Regions from separate parts of the Aeromonas sp. 130281 genome, predicted to be linked through region 2. Evidence: predicted binding sites of a transcription regulator. Region 2 holds the regulator's gene; the other holds the start of a gene.
The links. The regulator LexA, encoded in region 2, represses DNA repair genes until DNA is damaged. The targets are predictions, from matches to a motif close to ANCTGTNTNNNNANACAGNT.

Region 1 (5,931 bases), on a different contig from region 2:
GCAGGGCTCGTTGGGTCTCGGCGAGCAGGGCGAGGGGATCGCCGTCATGATGGTTCTGGTGGCCAGCCTGGGTGAGGCAGGTGCTGGCACCCCGGGTCTCCAGGGTGGCAAGGGGATCGGCGCTGATGATGTCAAAGCGGTTGTCGGCGCCCGTTGGGCCTGCCGATTCCAGCAGGATGGCCCAGGCCTGGTGTTGCAAGCGGGCAAACAGGGCGTGAAGCGATGCTTGCGGATCGAAATGGTGGATATGCAGTCTTGGTTTCATTTTTTGTTACACAGGCAACAGTTTGCACCCAGCTCCCTAGCCGGTTCGGGTGCTCAAGCGTATCATGGCCGCCGGCATTTTTAAGAAAAACACCGTTATAAAAACACGCCGTAGTCGCCGGCTCTGTGCGCATTCGCCGCCTGCCGAAGGCCCGGCTCATATGGAAGCCCTTGCTCGCGCAAGCGACGACAAGGACCAGTGAGGATGATATGAGCATCATTAGAAAACAGGACTTTATCGATTCCATTGCTGACGCCCTGCAGTACATCTCTTTCTACCACCCCCTCGATTTTGTCCACGCCGCCAAGGCTGCCTATGACCGCGAGATCAACCCGGCCGCCAAGGATGCCCTGGCCCAGATCCTGATCAACTCCCGCATGTCTGCCGAAGGGCATCGCCCCCTGTGCCAGGACACCGGCATCGTCACCTGCTTCGTCAAGATCGGCATGCAGGTGCAGTGGGACAGCGACATGACGGTGCAGGAGATGGTGGACGAGGGCACTCGCCGCGCTTACACCAATCCGGACAACCCGCTGCGTGCCAGCGTGCTGGCGGATCCGGCCGGCAGTCGCAAGAACACCAAGGACAACGCCCCTGCCGTGGTGCACATCGACATGATCCCGGGGGACAAGGTGGAAGTGAGCATAGCGGCCAAGGGCGGCGGCTCCGAGAACAAGTCCAAGATGGTGATGCTCAACCCCTCCGACGACGTGGTCGAATGGGTGCTCAAAACCGTGCCGACCATGGGCGCCGGCTGGTGCCCGCCTGGCATGCTGGGGATCGGCATCGGCGGTACCGCCGAGAAGGCGGCCGTGCTCGCCAAGGAAGCCCTGATGGAGCACATCGACATTCAAGAGCTGATCGCCCGGGGTCCAGAGACCACAGAAGAGAAGCTGCGGGTCGAGCTCTATGACAAGGTCAACCGGCTGGGGATCGGCGCCCAGGGGCTGGGGGGCCTCACCACAGTGCTGGACGTGAAGGTCAAATCCGCCCCGACCCATGCCGCCTCCAAGCCGGTGGTGATGATCCCCAACTGCGCCGCCACCCGCCACGTTCACTTTGAGCTCGACGGCTCTGGCCCCGCCGAATTGACTCCGCCGAGGCTGAGTGACTGGCCGGAAATCACCCGTGAAGCGGGCGGCAACGTGCGCCGGGTCAATGTCGACGGCATCACCAAGGCCGAGCTCGCCAGCTGGAAGAGCGGCGATACCGTGCTGCTGTCCGGCAAGATCCTCACCGGCCGTGACGCCGCCCACAAGCGCATTGCCGACATGCTGAAAAATGGCGAAGGCTTGCCGGAAGGGGTCGACTTCACCAACCGCTTCATCTACTACGTCGGCCCGGTCGATGCGGTGCGTGACGAAGTGGTCGGCCCGGCCGGTCCCACCACCTCCACCCGGATGGACAAGTTCACCGACATGATGCTGGGTGAAACCGGCCTCATCGGCATGATAGGCAAGTCCGAGCGGGGTCCGAAAACCGTCGAGAGCATCAAGCAGCACCAGGCCGTCTATCTGATGGCAGTGGGTGGCGCCGCCTACCTGGTGGCCAAGGCCATCAAGAAGGCCCGTGTGGTGGCCTTCGCCGATCTGGGCATGGAAGCCATCTATGAGTTCGAGGTGGAAGACATGCCGGTGACAGTGGCGGTGGACTCCCAGGGCAACAACATCCATGAAACCGGTCCGGCCTACTGGTCTGCCAAAATTGCCGAGCTGGATACCAGGCTCGCCTGATCCGGTAAAAGCCCCTGCGGGGCGCCGGGCAGATGGCAGCCCAGGCCATATGACAGAAGGCGACCCCAGGGTCGCCTTTCTCGTCTTGGTTGCCGCCCTGCCAGACTGACGCTGGGGCGGGGAGCCCTGCCAGCCCGGGTCGGCACGATATGACTCAATGGTTCAGGTAGACGTCCTGCCCACCGTAACAGAGAGAGCCCTGGGAAGGGGTGGGCTCGAAGAAGCGGGTCAGGACACCGGCACGCTGACCCAGGGTGCTGAGGCGGCTGCGATCCAGGGCAACCCGTTCGGGCAGCCAGGTCAAGACGGCGGCACAATGGCCGTTGGCCAGGCTCTGCTCCAGCAGACGTTGCCAGTTCTTGATCTTGGGGCCGTGAACCACCAGTACCCGGGCGGGATTGATTCCCTGTGCCTGCAGTTGCTTGGCTACGGGCAGCCCTGGCGGCGCTATGAGCAGGATCCAGCCGCTGTCGCTTTGGCTCAATCTTCCCAGCGCATCCAGCAACGGGGCTTCATGGAGATCCATGGCCAGTCGATGCTCATGCTCCGCCTTGCTCTGATGGCGGGTGGGCCAGGTGGTGATCACACCGGCAGAGGAGGAGAGTGGGCGGTGACTCAGGGGCTGGCTCATATGTGTGTCCTGTATGAATAACCATGCTGTATGCGTATACAGTAGTTCTATCTCATGCCAGTGACAAGGCGTTTGTGATTAAAAATGTGAGCAGACTAACAGGGGTTTTTATTAACCATTTGAATTTAAACACTATTTATATCGATGATGGGGCGGGTGTTTTTTAACCTGTAGACAAAGCGCGGGCCGGCGCTCATGGTTATACAGTATGTATGGCAAGAGGAGGGACCAAGATGGATGTGAGCACCTTGCAACGGCTGGACGCCAATATTCTGCTCGGGATCATCAACGAGAAGCTGCGGCTGGAGTGCGATGGTCTGGAAGAGTTGCTGGCTTACTACGACATGACGGAGGATCAGCTGGCCACCCGTCTGCAGCAGATTGGTTATCACTACGACCCCATGAGTAACCAGTTCAAGGCCCATGGTTAATTCAGCTCAGGAAGCTGCCCCAATTGGGGCAGCTTCCTTTTATTGCCGTGCTGATACACCAAGCATTGAAAGCGATTTCATCGCCGGCCGAGTCGGCGCTTATTTTCACGTATTTTCAGCCGCTGGCAATCATTGAAAACCTATTCATGAATCCAACTTTTTGTATTTCATTCAATGTTTTGATTTTTAAGGTTATTTTTATTTTGTTCAGGGAGGATATAGGAAAGGGTTTTCATGGTGAAACTGTCATTTTTATACGTTAAAGTGTGACTCACGTTAACTTTTAAACCCCCGGCTTTAGCTAGTATGCCCACGCCGGAACATATTCTGAGATAACAACAGCGCCGGTCCCTCAAGGGGATAACATTTTTTATTTGTAACGAAGGAAAATGGTTTATGGCTACCAAGAAGAAGACAGACCAGGATCTCCAACTGGATAAAGATCAGCTCAAGGCGAGTATCGTGCGTCACCTGCGTTCTACCTTGGGTACAAGCGAACAGAAAGCCTCTCCCGAAGCATGGTGGAAAGCGACCGCTGCCGCCGTCAACGAACAGGTGTACGAGCGCCTGACCCGTACTCAGCAGACTCACTTCAAGAAAGATACTCGTGCGATTCACTATCTCTCTGCTGAATTCCTGATGGGGCGTTTGACCTCCAACAACCTGCACAACCTCTCCCTGTACAAGACTTGCGAAGAGGCCCTGGGTGAACTCGGTCTGGAACTGACCGACCTGTGCGAGCAAGAGCCGGACATGGCCCTTGGCAACGGCGGCCTGGGCCGTCTGGCCGCCTGCTTCATCGACTCCCTGGCCACCCTGAATTACCCGGCGGTGGGCTACGGCATCCATTACGAGCACGGCCTGTTCCGTCAGGAGATCCAGGATGGCCGCCAGATCGAGCGCCCGGACTCCTGGCGTGAATATGGCAACCCCTGGGAGATCTGCCGCCCCGAGTCGGTGCAGGAGATCCCGCTCTACGGCTACGTGGAAACCGTGTTCGGTGACAAGGGCGGCCTGAAGAAGGTGTGGCACGCCGGTCGCAAGATCAAAGGGGTGCCCTGGGACATTCCTGTGGTGGGCTTTGGCGGTCACACCGTTAATATCCTGCGCCTGTGGGAATCCCGCGCCTCCGAGTTCTTCGACTGGGACGTGTTCAACGCCGGTGGCTACATCGACTCCCAGGCAGAGAAGGCCCAGGCCGAGACCATCTCCAAGGTGCTCTACCCGAATGACGAGACAGATGCAGGCAAAGAGCTGCGCCTGATCCAGCAGTACTTCTTCTGTGCCTGCTCCATCAAGGACATCATGCGCCGCTACAAGCGGGTTCATGGTTCGGATTTCCGCAACTTTGCCGCGCAAATTGCCATCCAGCTCAACGATACCCACCCGACGGTGGCCATCCCCGAGTTGATGCGGGTGCTGGTGGACGAGGAAGACTTGAACTGGGATGCCGCCTGGGCCATCTGCTATCAGGTCTTCTCCTACACCAACCACACCCTGCTGCCGGAAGCGCTGGAGAAGTGGTCCGTCAGCCTGTTCGAGAAGGTGCTGCCCCGTCATCTCGAGATCATCTACGAGATCAACGCCCGCTTCCTGAACGAGCTGGTGGAGCCCAAGTGGCCGGGCAACGACGCCATCAAGGCCAAGCTCTCCATCATCGAAGAAGGGGACGTGCGCAAGGTACGCATGGGCAACCTGTGCGTCATCGGCTCCTCCAAGGTGAACGGCGTGGCCGAGATCCATTCCAAGCTGGTGAAAGAGGATCTCTTCCCCGAGTATGCCGAGCTGTGGCCCGAGAAGATGTGCAACGTCACCAACGGCGTGACCCCCCGTCGCTGGCTGCTGGCCTGCAACCCCGAGCTTGCCGCCCTCTACAACGAAGTGGTGGGCAAGGAGTGGCCGCTGCAGCTGGACAAGCTGCGCAGCGTGACCAAGTTTGCCGACGACAAGGCGTTCCAGCAGCAGTTCATGACCATCAAGCGTCACAACAAGGAGAAGCTGGTCAAGGTCATCAAGGCGGAAACCGGCATCGATGTCTCGGCCGAGGCGATCTTCGACGTCCAGATCAAGCGTCTGCACGAGTACAAGCGCCAGCAACTGAACCTCATCCACATCATGGCGCTCTACCGCCGTCTGCTGGCGAACCCGGACTATGACATGCACCCGCGGGTGTTCATCTTCGGCTCCAAGGCGGCGCCCGGTTACAAGCTGGCCAAGGACATCATCTACGCCATCAACAAGCTGGCGGAGCGGGTCAACAACGACGCCCGCATCCAGGGCAAGCTGAAAGTGGTGTTCATGCCGAACTACCGGGTGAGCCTGGCCGAGAAGCTGATCCCGGCGGCGGATGTCTCCGAGCAGATCTCCACCGCAGGTTATGAAGCCTCAGGTACCGGCAACATGAAGATGGCACTGAACGGCGCCATCACCATAGGCACCCTGGACGGCGCCAACATCGAGATCGCCGAAGAGGCGGGGGCCGAGAACTGTGCCATCTTCGGCCTGAACGTGGACGAGGTGAAGTCCCTGAAGGCGCGCGGTTACAATCCGTACGACTTCTACTACGCCAACTCCGAGCTCAAGGCGGTGCTGGACTGGTTCGACACCGACTACTTCACGCCGGGTCGCCCGGGGGAGCTCGCCTCCATCAAGCGCTCCTTGCTGGAAGGGGGAGATCCCTACCTGACCCTGGCCGATTTCGCCTCCTACTCGGAAGCGCACAAGCTGATCGATACCTGGTATCGGGATCCGGCGCTGTGGGCGAAGAAGGCCATCATCAACTCGGCTACTATGGGCAAGTTCAACTCCGACCGCTCCATCCAGGACTACGTGGATCGGATCTGGAAATTGAAGAGCTGCAACGTCGGCTGA
Region 2 (5,931 bases):
GCCTGCCGGATCCCTGGATCCTGACCGTGTTCGTGGTGGGGGTCTTCCTGATGCGCTCGGCGGGCTGCGTCATCAATGACTATGCGGATCGCAACTTCGACGGCCACGTGAAACGCACCGCCGGGCGACCGCTGCCCATGGGCCGGGTCGACGAACGGGAGGTGCTGATCCTGTTCGCCGTGCTGGCGCTCATCTCGTTCGCCCTGGTGCTGACCCTGAACCCGCTCACCATAGGCCTGTCGTTCGCCGGCCTGCTGCTGGCGGTCTGCTATCCCTTCATGAAGCGTTTCATTCCCATCCCGCAACTGGTGCTCGGGATGGCGTTCTCCTGGTCCATTCCCATGGCCTATGCGGCCCAGGCCAATGCCCTGCCGCCCGTCGCCTGGCTGCTGTTTCTCGCCAACCTGCTGTGGACCATCGCCTACGATACCCAGTACGCCATGGTGGACAGGGACGATGACCTCAAGCTCGGGCTCAAGTCGAGCGCCATCCTGTTCGGCCGTCACGACAAGCGGATCATCGGCGTGCTGCAACTGGCAACCCTGCTCATTCTGCTGCTGGTGGGTCAGCTGATGGCGCTGGGGTCCGGCTATTACTGGGGTCTGCTGGGGGCGGCGGCGCTGTTCGTCTATCAGCAGCGGCTGATCCGGGAGCGTCAGCGGGAAGCCTGCTTCCAGGCCTTCCTCAACAACAACTATGTGGGAGCCCTGGTGCTGCTCGGGGTGATCGCCCACTACCTGTGAGCAGCCCCTGTCGATAAAAAAGGCCGCATGATGCGGCCTTTTTGTTGCTCGTGGCTGGCTCTTCTTGAGGTCAGAGCCGGTTGCCCGCCTGTATGGTGCGGCGGATCTTGTTGCTGAGCAGCGGCACTATGTTGTCGGCCAGGGCCTGGAAGCGGCCGAGATCCGGCTTGCAGCCCGGATCCAGATAGCCTTCGCTGCGCAGGGTGTGGATCAGGGTGCTGAACAGCTTCTGGTCGAAGAACTCGGGGGCGTTGATGCCGTGCAGGGTGCCGAGGCGCTCCGCCATCATCAGGCCGTCCGCCTCCAGCTGCTCCGCCTCGATGTGGGGCTGGGCCAGCACCCGGGTCAGCACTATGGCGTAGCGTTGCAGCGTCTCCTGAATGCTCTCGGCCAGCAGCAGCAGGCGCATCTGGTTGCCCGGATTGACCCAGTAGCCGCCGTCGCGCGCCTCGATCAGCTTCTGGCGTTGCAGCTCGGCCAGCAGGGCATCGACCAGCTCCGGCAGCTCGTCCTCTTCGTAGCGCAGGAACAGCTCTGTCTTGAGCAGCGGGTAGATGTCGATGCAGCGGGCGACGATCTCGCCGCGGGAGATCCCTTCGCAGCGCTCGATCAGGGCCGCCACCAGGGAGGGCAGGGCGAACAGGTGGAGTATGTTGTTGCGGTAGTAGGTCAGCAGGATCGCCTGATAGCGATCGAGGCTGATGATCTGCCCCAGCTTGTCCTCGCTCACCTCGAACTTGTTGAGCTCCATGGCCTGATCCAGCAGTGTCCTGGCATCCTCGTCCGGCATGGTGCTCTGGGGGCTGTAGGGCACCTGCTTGAGCAGGTCCAGATAGGTGTTGATCTGGGCCTGCAGCTCGTCCCGGGTCAGGGCATGGCGTTCGGCGGCCAGCAGCGCCAGGGCGCTCAGGGTCAGGCCGTTGACGGCGGCGGCATCGTTGATCCGGGTCATCAGCAGCTCGGCCAGCTGGTTGACGGTGGGGGCCATCCATTCGGGGCGCTCCTCCCGGCCAATGCTCTCCTTCCAGTGCGGCACGTGCTCGCCGAGGTAGCTGTTGAGGGTCAGCGGTTCGCCGAAGTTGACGAAGCCCCGGCCATAGTTGCGCAGCTTGCGCAGTATGCCGAGCACCTGCAGGAAGCTCTCCTTCTCCTTGCGGCTGCCCTTGAGCTCGTTGTGGTAGGTGTTCACCTCCATCACGTGCTCGTAGCCCAGATAGACGGGCACCAGGGTGACCGGCCTGTCCAGCCCGCGCATCATGGCCTGCAGCGTCATGGCCAGCATGCCGGTCTTGGGGGGCAGCAGGCGGCCGGTGCGCGAGCGACCCCCTTCGGTGAAGAACTCCACCGAGTAGCCCTTGGCAAACAGCAGGTTCAGGTATTCACGAAATACCGTGCTGTAGAGCGGGTTGCCCTTGAAGGTGCGGCGGATGAAGAAGGCGCCGCCGTGGCGGAAGATGGGGCCCGCCGGCCAGAAGTTGAGGTTGATGCCCGCCGCGATATGGGGCGGCACCATGCCCTGGTGATAGATGACGTAGGAGAGCAGCAGGTAGTCCATGTGGCTGCGATGGCAGGGGACGTAGACTATCTCGTGCCCTTCCTGGGCGAGCTGGCGCACCTGCTCGGCACCGTTGACCGAGAGGCCGCGGTAGAGCTTGTTCCACAGCCAGCCGAGGAAGCTCTCCCCGAGCCGGATCAGCCGGTAGGAGAAGTTGGAGGCGATCTCGTCCATGTAGCCATGGGCGCGCTTCTGGGCTTTTTCGAGGCTGATCCCCTCCCGTCTGGCCTCTTCCTCGATGGCCTGCTGGATCACGCTCGACTCCAGCAACTGCTTGAACAGCAGGTTGCGGTTCGGCAGCTTGGGACCGGTGGCCGCCAGTTGCTGGCGACTGAAGTGGGTGCGGGCCACCCGCGCCAGCTTGTGGGCGATGGCCTCGTCGGTGCCGTGCTTGTCCGCCATGTAGCGCAATGAGAGCGGCGGTGAGAAGCGCACCAGGTTTTCGCGCCCTTTCAGGATCACGATCAGCGCCTTCTTGAGCCGGTTCGGGGCCAGGCTGCTGATGATGTTCCAGCCGGAGGCTTCCTCGCCTTCCCGGCCGGGGGCGCGCCCCCAGAACAGGGTGACGGGCACCACCTGGATATCCAGCTCGGGATCCTGCTTGTGCAGGTCCAGCAGCTGGTGGAACTCCTGCAGGAAGGGCAGCGGCTTGTTGCGCGTGCCAAACAGGGGAGGCGGACGATCCAGACAGACGTAGCGCGGCAGCAGCTGGCCACCCAGTTCCAGCGGAGTGAAGGGGCCGGGCAGGCCGAGATCCTCGCAGCACTGTTGCAGGGTCATCAGGTCGGTGATCGAGCTGGTTTTCAGGGCGTAGACTATGGGTCTTGCCGGATCCAGCTTGAGCTCCGTGATGGGATTTTCCGGCAGGCTCTTGTGATTGACCAAGCCACTGACCGGCCATTGCAGGATGGCTCTGGAAATGTTCTGTCCAAGGGACATGTGCGTCTGCTCTCCAAAAAAATGCGGCGTGAGCATAGCAAATCACCGACGGCTTGTCGCCGAGAGGTAGGATGAGTGCCTTTTCAGGATAGAAGGTGCGGGATTTTTGCGACAAGGTGGGGACAAATATCAGCAACGCCTTGCCTTGGCCACAGCACTGTATATACTGCCAGTGTGCTGTATAAAAAGACAGGTGCCTATGCTATGAAACCCCTTACCCCCCGCCAGGCTGAAGTGCTGGAGCTTATCAAGGCGAACATGAGCGAGACCGGCATGCCGCCGACTCGCGCCGAGATCGCCCAGAAGCTTGGCTTCAAGTCGGCCAATGCGGCCGAGGAACATCTGAAGGCCCTGGCCAAGAAAGGGGTCATCGAGATCATGCCCGGCACCTCCCGCGGCATCCGTCTGCTGCTCGAGGAAGAGGAGGCTGCGCCAGAAGAGAACGGCCTGCCGCTCATCGGCAAGGTCGCGGCCGGCGAGCCCATCCTGGCCCAGGAGCACATCGAGAGCCACTATCAGGTGGATCCCGCCCTGTTCCACCCGCGGGCAGACTTCCTGTTGCGGGTGCAGGGCATGAGCATGAAGAACATCGGCATCATGGATGGGGATCTGCTGGCGGTGCACAAGACCCAGGAGGTGCGCAACGGTCAGGTGGTGGTGGCGCGTCTCGATGAAGACGTCACCGTCAAGCGCTTCCAGCGCAAGGGCAGCCAGGTGTGGCTGCTGCCGGAGAACGAGGAGCTCTCCCCCATCGAGGTGGATCTCTCCAGCCAGCATCTGACCATCGAAGGGCTGGCGGTCGGGGTCATTCGCAACGCCGACTGGATGTAGCCATCGAACATGCCAAGGGGCCTCCTGCGGGAGGCCCCTTCGTTTGTGCGTTTTCCCCGATCTCCTTTCCTCCCCGATCCCCGCCATTGCCGCCGCCCGGATCCACCGTAAACAGTACCGCCACGCATCGTGCATTTCGGATATATCCTTTGAGAAGGCCCGCAGTGTCATGGCCGGATAATCGCCATGACCTTGAGTGTGCCGCCAGGTCAGCATGGGTAGCAGGGATGCATCACGGCTGGGGCGGTGCGGGACAGGGAGAGTCGTCAGGCAGCAGGACGACTCAATACAGTCAGTACGCGACGGTGCCTGGTCTGCCTCCCGATGGCAGTCACACTGGTCGGCGTGGCCTGTTGAGCAAGGAGGACAGGTATGGCTTCAAGCTCGCCGTGGGATCCGGGTCCGGCCGCAACCGCAACCCCCGCATCCTCCATCACCCGATTCATCAAGGGCAGTCGGATGACGTGGTTTTATGCGCTCTGGGTCTATCACAAGGGCGATGGCTGGACCATCTGGCTGGGGTGCCCCAAGGACAAGATTGTCCGCCTGGTTCGTCTGTTCCGCCGCCACCACGACATAGGTTTGCCAGATGCCCCCTGGACGGCCCCGGTCATTCCGCTGCGCGCCACTATCCGGCGCCCCCAGGGGCAGCGAAGACTGCGACCCTGAGCCAGTCCCCCGAACAGTGTGTGAGCCCCACCCGGTGTGGGGCTTTTCTTTATCCCCGCCATGGCCGGGAGATAGTGGTTGTCTCCTCCCTATGGGGACCTTTCCTGACCGGGATCCGGACTCGGGACTAGGCAGAAACGGGGCCTGGCGGGTTACAATAGCCCTTCATTGGCCCCGCCATCTGGCTGGTTGAACTAGCAAGGTTCTGTTTTATATGGTTAAACCACGTTTTTCCCTGCTGTTGTTGCTCTTCGTCGGCAGCATAATGGCGGCTTATTACTGGAGCCAACCCTCCCTGCCTGCGCAGGCGGATTATTATCCGGTAGGGCGCGACATCAATCCCTTCACCCTCACGGATGGGGATGGGAAGCCCTTCACCGCCGCCAATCTGGCGGGGCACTGGACCTTCCTGTTTATCGGCTACACCTATTGTCCCGACGTCTGCCCGACCGCCCTGGCGGATCTGCGCTCCATCTACCCGGATCTGAAGAAGATCTCGCCCAGCAGCCAGGTGGTCTTCGTCTCGGCGGATCCCCAGCGGGACGACAGCGCTCGCCTCAAGAGCTACACCGCCTTCTTCCATCCGGAGTTCAAGGCGGCGACCGGCCCCCACCGCGCCCTCTTCCCCCTGGTGCGCAACCTTGGCCTCGTCTATTCCATCGTGGAGAGCGAACGCAAGGATTACCTCATAGACCACTCGGCCTCGATCGTGCTGATCAGCCCCGAGGGCAAGCTGGTGGCCATGTTCCGTCCCAAGGTGGCCCCGGGTGAGGTGCCTCATGTGGACATGCAGACCATGGTCTCCGACTTCGCACGCATAGTGCGGCTGGCCGACGAGTGAGACGCTGGCGCCGATTGTGCCTAGCTTGATGGCGTCCTGGCTGAGGGATCCTCGCCGCCACAGGGCCGTGTTTGCCCTGGCCCTGCCCATGGTGTTCTCCAACGTCACCACCCCCTTGCTCGGCCTGGTGGACACCTGGGTGATCGGTCATCTCGGTCAGGCCTGGTTCCTCGGGGGCGTCTCGGTCGGGGCAACCCTCATCAACCTCCTGTTCTGGCTGCTCGGTTTCCTGCGCATGTCCACCACTGGCCTGACCGCCCAGGCCCAGGGCGCCGCCAGCGCCGAGGGGCAGCTGGACACCCTGGCGCGGGCGCTCGGCCTCGCCGTCGGGCTGGGGCTGGCCCTGCTGTTGC

Region 1: AC1IN8_RS15350 (DUF4250 domain-containing protein) is a predicted target of LexA. The motif match lies at 2,654-2,673, and genes of this name have one in related genera.

What each region holds. Positions count from the first base shown of each region.
Region 1 is NZ_JBWVQS010000005.1:332,228-338,158, forward strand. It holds gene pabB (aminodeoxychorismate synthase component I) at 1-265, opposite strand, end outside; gene AC1IN8_RS15340 (fumarate hydratase) at 475-1,998, shown strand; gene AC1IN8_RS15345 (cell division inhibitor) at 2,153-2,629, opposite strand; gene AC1IN8_RS15350 (DUF4250 domain-containing protein) at 2,863-3,060, shown strand; gene AC1IN8_RS15355 (glycogen/starch/alpha-glucan phosphorylase) at 3,457-5,931, shown strand.
Region 2 is NZ_JBWVQS010000015.1:21,704-27,634, forward strand. It holds gene ubiA (4-hydroxybenzoate octaprenyltransferase) at 1-743, shown strand, start outside; gene plsB (glycerol-3-phosphate 1-O-acyltransferase PlsB) at 814-3,237, opposite strand; gene lexA (transcriptional repressor LexA) at 3,442-4,068, shown strand; gene AC1IN8_RS20750 (hypothetical protein) at 4,528-4,737, shown strand; gene AC1IN8_RS20755 (SCO family protein) at 4,952-5,578, shown strand; gene AC1IN8_RS20760 (MATE family efflux transporter) at 5,607-5,931, shown strand, end outside.